Regions from separate parts of the Mesorhizobium sp. M0292 genome, predicted to be linked through region 2. Evidence: predicted binding sites of a transcription regulator. Region 2 holds the regulator's gene; the other holds the start of a gene.

Region 1 (3,610 bases), on a different contig from region 2:
GACCCCCACCCTGCCGCTTCGGGGCCACCTTCCCCTCAAGGAGGAGCGTTACGCCGCCTGCGCCACCCGCTCCGACATCATGCGGTAGGAAATCGCCTCGGCCAGGTGAATGCGGCCGACGGTTTCTCTCGCTTCGAGATCGGCCAGCGTGCGCGCCACTTTCAGCACCCGATGATAGGCGCGCGCGGAAAAGCCGAGCTTTTCGCTGGCGTCCTTCAACAGAGACAGGCCGGCGGCATCCGGCATCGCGATGTCCTCGATAACAGAAGGCGAGCAATGCGCGTTGGTGGTCGCGCTGGTCACGCCGAGCCGCTCGAACCGTTCGCGCTGGATGGTGCGGGCGCGCGCGACGCGCTGCGCAACGGCGGCACTTTTCTCCGCCCGATCCGGCCGGATCAGATCGGCGGCCGAAACCGCAGGCACCTCGATCCTGAGATCGATGCGGTCGAGCAGCGGGCCGGAAATGCGCGCCTGGTAGTCGGTGCGGCAGCGCTCACCGCGCAGGCAGCGATAGCCGGGCTCGCCGGCCATGCCGCAACGGCACGGGTTCATCGCCGCCACCAGCTGGATGCGCGCTGGATAGGTGACGCGGTGGTTGGCGCGCGCGATCATGCAGTCGCCGGTCTCCAGTGGCTGGCGCAGCGCATCCAAGGTCTGCGGCGTGAATTCGGGAAACTCGTCGAGGAACAGCACGCCGTTATGGGCAAGCGATACTTCGCCCGGCCGCGCCCTGATGCCGCCGCCGACCATTGCCGCCATCGAAGCCGAATGGTGCGGGGCGCGGAACGGCCGCCGGTCGGTGAGCTTGCCTTCGCCGAGCTCGCCGGCCACCGAGGCGATCATCGAGACTTCAAGAAGTTCCTTGGGCGCCAGTGGCGGCAGAATTGAAGGCAGCCTCTGCGCCAGCATCGATTTTCCCGAGCCGGGAGGCCCGACCATCAACAGATTGTGGCCGCCGGCCGCCGCCACTTCCAGCGCCCGCTTGGCGCTTTCCTGGCCCTTGATGTCTGAAAGGTCGGGCAGGTCGCGGGCCGAGACATGGATGCCGGGCTCGGGCCGCGACAGCACCTGCGTGCCGCGAAAATGATTGGCGATGGCAATCAGGCTGCGCGGCGCCAATATGTCGAAATCCTTGCCCGCCCAGGCCGCTTCCGGCCCGCAGCCGAACGGGCAGATCAGGCCCTTTCCCTCGGCATTGGCGCCGATCGCCGCCGGCAGCGCGCCGGCGACCGTGGCAATGGTGCCGTCGAGCGACAATTCTCCGAGCACGACATAGGAGGCCAGCATGTCGCCCGGAATGGCGCCGAGTGCAGCCATCAGGCCGAGCGCGATCGGCAGGTCGTAATGGCTCCCTTCCTTAGGAAGATCGGCAGGCGCCAGGTTGACCGTCACCTTCTTCGACGGCATCGACAGCCCCGACGCATGCAGTGCCGCCTGCACGCGCTCGCGGCTTTCGGCCACCGCCTTGTCGGCCAGCCCGACGATCTGCATGCCGACCTTGCCCGGCGCGATCATCACCTGGACATCGACCGGTACGGCCTCGATGCCCTGGAAAGCAACCGTGCGAACCCGCGCCACCATCTTGCTCTGCCCCCGGATATCGGCTCGCCTCGGCCTTGTGGTTCAGACCGCGAGCGACGTCAGGACAAGACAACCATAGATTTCAGGCCAAGGCAAGAACATTACAGGAACATGCATTCGTGGTGGCTGCAGCGCGCTGTGCCGGTTGCAAAAAAGGAAGATGGTCAAGCAAAATGGAACGGCTGCTCCGCCTCCTCGACCGCGTTTAACAAGGGCGACTAGGCCCTTCGGCGATCTGAGGGTGTTGCTTCTAAGCGGTGATGAAGGCATCGACCGAACCTGAAAGCGATCGATCGATCGCGACCTGCGGTGGAAGCCACTCCATGACAGGATATCTGAAAGGCCAAGGCAGGGCGATCCGGCGCGAAGAGCCGCTCTCCAGAAAAATCTCGTTTACAAGGTCTATGAACCGCCCGCGGTCTCGTTCGATTCGTTTCAAAGTTTGCGAACGAATGTAATCCCGGGGAATTCGTCGCTCCTTCAGCGCTAAGACAGCCTCCGCGATGGATCGAGGATCGGGTGGAACTGTGAGCGAATAGTCGTCATCCAGATAAAGGTCTCGGCCGCCATGGTTCGGCGTCGTGACCACTGGAAGGCCCGCGAGAAGATATTCCGTGCTGGCGAACATTGGTCCTTCCAGGTGAGAGAGACAGATTCCCACGGCTGCACGATTTAGATGCGTGTTCACCTGAGCCGGTGCCAATCGGACAGGCTTGCCGGTGCCGTCAAACTCGTTGATAAAGACGTGATGCGGCGCGAGCTCCCTATGCCGATTTATTCGCGCTCTTTCCGACTCCGTCGTGGAGGATCCGCTTGAATCTCGATAGAAGACAAATGCGCAACGCTGGATGCCAAGCGACAAGTCATGGCGCTTCCACGGAGCCAGCTGCGCATTGTAGATTGCATCAAATTCTACAGGGACGTCATCGAGAGGCCTGAATATGTGTTCGGAGGTTGTTGACGTCTTGTTGTGCAGGACGGCGGCCTCGCCGGACTGATTCAACAGATCAGCCTCGGCCTGAGTGTTGGATAGGAAGATTAGCGAGTGACGGGGGTTCTTGAGTCTATGCAGAACGGCATAGGTCCGGATGGTTTTGACGCTAGCACTGTTTTCGATGGACCAGGTTGGCGAGATGAGAAACCAGGCGCGGTGGCCGCGTGGAAGGAAAGGCATATGACTTGCTAATCCGAGCGGCGTACCGGACATTCCCGAATAGGATATGAACGGATCGTCCGACAGCAAACTGGCCTGAAGAGCAGGTTGCGACTTCGCGGAAGGGTGCCCTTTTCTGAGGTTGTGGCCATGACGCAGCATGGCTCTGACAATCTCGAATTTGGTAGGAGGGCGATACCCGTGCTGTAGGGTCAACATGCGGCAATTGCGATCTTGAGTGCGGAGAAAAACTCGCTTCGATAGAGAGAAATTTGGCAAAGAAACACCGCCATTTGATCGACGGAATATCTCAGGCGATCAAATCTGGTGTACGGAGAAGCGCCTCTTGAAAGAAAACATCGTCCCAAGCGGAGCTGGTTCTCACATCGCGCTACCAACCGTATCCGTTTGCGTAGGCTGTTTCAATCAAGAGGCATTCATCGACACTGCGATCCGATCCGTAGCGGCGCAGACATACACTGCGTTCGAATGCGTGGTGGTCGATGATTTTTCGACCGACGGTTCCCGCCGAAGGATTGAAGAGTGTCTGTCCCAGCTTGGCGACAGTCGTTTCCGCTTTCTGCCCCGACTGCAAAATGGCGGGCAGTTGACAGCAATGATGACCGGGCTTGACGCGACAGCCGGGCCCCTGATCTCCTTTCTTGACGGTGACGATGCTTGGCATCCTGACTTCATAGAATGCCATGTGAGAGCGCATCTCAGCCAAACCCGTATCGCGGCAATGTCGAGCTCCGATGAGGTGGTGATAGATACGGCCGGCAACCTGCTTGCGGGCGGTCATCCCGTATTCCACCTGAACGACCCGCGATCGATGCCGAAAATGAGCGGCTACCTGCATGTCGACACCGAAGCTGA
Region 2 (3,610 bases):
GCTTGTCTCGATCGCCGCCTATCTCGTTATTTCAGGCGTCGTGGTTGCCGCCGAGCGCAGCTTCATCATGCTGGCGGTCATGCTTGTCGCCGTGCTGTTTGATCGCGCCGCACTCACCATGCGCAATCTGGCGATCTCCGCCATTGCCGTCATCCTGGTGTCGCCGCACGAGGTGGTCGGTCCCAGCTTCCAGATGTCGTTTGCCGCCACTGCCGCCCTTGTCGGCGCCTATGCCGGCTGGGCCGATTACCGCGCCGACAAGGTGAGAACGCCGCCGGCAAAGCGCTCCTTCGTCGGCTTCCTGTCGCGAAAATTCGCGCTGGCCATGGGCGGCCTCGCAATGACCTCGATCATCGCCGGCAGTGCAACCTTGCTGTTCGCCATCTGGCATTTTCAGCGTGTGTCGCCGCTCAGCCTGATCGCCAATCTGGCCGTGATGCCGATTGTTTCGTTGATCGTCATGCCCTTTGCCGTGCTCAGCGCACTGGCGATGCCGTTCGGCGCCGACGGGCCGTTCCTCTATGTGATGGGCAAAGGTCTGATGGCGATGATCGCTATATCGGCCTGGATTTCCGAGCGCTCGCCGGTCGACGCCGTCGGGCTGATCTCCATCCGCTCGGTGCTGTTAGTGGCGGTCGCCCTCGTCATCGCCACCATGGCCACCACCTGGCTCAGGTTGGCGGCCGTGCCTTTCGCGCTGGCCGGCCTGTTGACGGTGCCGCAGGTGCTTACGCCAGACGTGCTCATATCCGAGGATGCGCATCTGGTGGCCATGCCGATCGGTGGCGGCGAACTCGCCCTCAACCGCGAACGCTCCAACGAATTCACCACGGACAATTGGAAACGGGCGCTGCGGGCCGAAACCATTATCCCACCTGAGATTTTCGAGGCAACAGATACGCGGTTCGATCTCGATCCGCTCGATCTGCCGCCCGGCTCGCCCTTCTATTGCACCGGCGATCTCTGTATCGCCCGGCACCCTTCCGGAGCCATTGTAGCGCTTGCGAAAGACCGCAAGACGGCGCGGCCGGCCTGTGCCTTCGCGAGCCTGATCGTCATCGATGACGCCACCGCTTACAATCCGTGCCGCGACCCGCTGGTGCTGGTCGTGACGAAGAAACAGCTGGCCCGCGACGGCAGCGCCGCCGTCTTCTTCGATCCGCAATCGGCAGCTGCAGCGCCAACCATCCGCTTCGCCGTCGACAAGCCGTATCGCCCCTGGCACGAGCAACGCCGCTTCTCCCGCGAAGCGCGCGGCCTGCCGCCTTACAACCAGCGTGAAAAGTACAAACCCAAGCCGGCTCAGTAGCGCCGGATCAATCCGACAAGCTTGCCCTGCACCTTCACCCTGTCCGGTCCAAAAATGCGGGTCTCGTAGGCCGGGTTGGCGGCTTCCAGGGCGATCGAGGCGCCCTTGCGGCGGAAGCGTTTCAGGGTCGCTTCCTCATCGTCGACCAACGCCACCACGATCTCGCCGGGGCTGGCTGTGTCGGCATTGCGGATGATGACCGTGTCGCCATCGAAAATGCCGGCCTCGATCATCGAATCGCCCTTGACCTCGAGCGCGTAGTGTTCGCCGCCCATGATCATATCGGGCGGCACCGAGATCGAATGGGTCTGATGCTGGATGGCGTCGATCGGCACGCCGGCGGCGATGCGTCCCATAACCGGGATTGAAATCGCGGAAACGGCATCGTCATTGCCGGCCGACATCGAACGCGACGGCGAGCCCGGCTTGATCTGGCGGCCGAGACCGCCTTGGCCCAACGCGCCTTGTCCTTGGCCGCCTTGCCCTTGGCCGGTTTGACCAAGACTGCCCTGAATGATGCTCGGCGAAAACTTCCTCGCCGCATTGAGGCCTGGTGCGATCGAGTCGGGCAGCCGCAGCACTTCCAGCGCGCGCGCCCGGTTCGGCAGCCGGCGAATGAAACCGCGCTCCTCAAGCGCCGTGATCAGGCGGTGGATGCCGGACTTGGAGGCGAGGTCGAGCGCTTCCTTCATCTCGTCGAAGGACGGCGGGATTCCGCTCTCCTTCAGGCGTTCATGGATGAACATCAGAAGCTCATGTTGTTTGCGCGTCAGCATCGCGGCCCCCAAGGGTTCTGAAACCAGAATCAGAAAAAACAAACCCAGAACAAACACTATCTGTTCCAGTTGTGTTCCGCAACCTTTTAAAGTTTAATGAATGTGTTGACGTTTTGTTCAGCGTAACGTTCGGCGCTGCGAGCGCCGCCTGCGCCCAGTTGCCAGCAACGGGGTGAAACGAAGACAAAGTGCCCTGCGTCGTCGGCTACGATCGCCGCTTCCTTTTCGGACGGGGCTGCGCAGCATCCGCGCGGGGTTCTCTCTGGGCATAGACCCGCAGCGTGTAGCCGATGTGAGCGGTCATCAGAGTTTTCGCACGTTCGACGTCGCGATCGAGGGCCGCTTCCATCAGGGCGGTATGGTGTTCGATCGCCACGGCGTCGCGCAGGGCCGCCACGGCCTTCCGGTGTCCGTCCGTGCGGCCGGCGGCGGCGCGCAGCGTCGGGGCCAGACCCAGAAAGCGGTGATGGCGATGCAATTGGTCGGAAATCGTTGCATTGAAGCGCAGCAGCCAGCTGGATGTCGCGGCACTGAGCAGCGCCGCATGGAAGGCATCGTGTTTTTCGTACCACGCGTCGACCGCATCATCCGATGGATCGTCGAGAACAGACCCGCACCGTGAGAGACGATAGTGGGCGGCAACGACCGCGTCTTCCCACTCACGGTCGCCCTTCTCGATCGATTCCACCAGCAGGGGCAGTTCGACCACCAGCCGCGCACGCGCCAAATCCTCGAGCTCCGCCCGAGAGACGGGAGCGACCGCAAACCCGCGGTTGCTGATGGCGGTCACAAGCCGTTCCGCCTCCAGCCGCGACAGCGCCTCGCGCAACGGCGTCCAGCCGATGCCGTAGGTGTTGCGCAGCGTGCTCAGCTTCAACGGCGCGGCAGGCGCCAGCCGGGTCGCAAGAATATCGCGCCTGAGCAGGCGATAGGCCACTTCCGTCTTCGAGGTCTGCTCGTCATCCAGCATCGTGATCCATCAGACATAAACGCTCGGGCGGATCATTATATATCAAAGCCTTTCAGTGGGTGAATTATATATAATGTTTGACAGTTCAAGGGCGACCACTCAAGATCGCCGGCATGTTTGGGCGGCAGGCTCCGCCGCGCGCGTTTGTCCATGGAGGGGCGCCGGATCATGAGCACGACACCCGATCTCGCTACAATCGAAGCAATGGATGCCGCCGATCCGCTGCGCTCCATGCGTGAACGCTTTGTCTTGCCGCAAGGCGTGATTTATCTCGACGGCAATTCCCTGGGCGCCGCGTCAGCGGTCGTCTTCAGCGAACTGCAGCAGGCCGCCACGCAGGAATGGGCGCACGACCTCATTCGCGCCTGGAACACCGCCGGCTGGTTCAACATGCCGGTGGAACTCGGAGATCAGCTCGGGCGACTGATCGGCGCGGCTGATGGGCAGACGGTGGTCTGCGACACAACCTCGATCAACATCTACAAGCTGCTGCACGCAGCGCTCGGCATGCGGCCGGATCGGTCGGTCATCGTTGCCGAGGGCGACAGTTTCCCG

The links. The regulator LexA, encoded in region 2, represses DNA repair genes until DNA is damaged. The targets are predictions, from matches to a motif close to TGTTCNNNNTGTGTTCNG.
Region 1: NKI96_RS13505 (YifB family Mg chelatase-like AAA ATPase) is a predicted target of LexA. The motif match lies at 1,676-1,693, and genes of this name have one in related genera.

Annotation. Positions count from the first base shown of each region.
Region 1 covers NZ_JAMYSB010000007.1:91,594-95,203, forward strand. The annotation lists gene NKI96_RS13505 (YifB family Mg chelatase-like AAA ATPase) at 49-1,581, opposite strand; gene NKI96_RS13510 (glycosyltransferase) at 1,832-2,896, opposite strand; gene NKI96_RS13515 (glycosyltransferase family 2 protein) at 3,081-3,610, shown strand, end outside.
Region 2 covers NZ_JAMYSB010000001.1:534,510-538,119, forward strand. The annotation lists gene NKI96_RS02700 (ComEC/Rec2 family competence protein) at 1-1,309, shown strand, start outside; gene lexA (transcriptional repressor LexA) at 1,303-2,085, opposite strand; gene NKI96_RS02710 (GntR family transcriptional regulator) at 2,291-3,055, opposite strand; gene kynU (kynureninase) at 3,224-3,610, shown strand, end outside.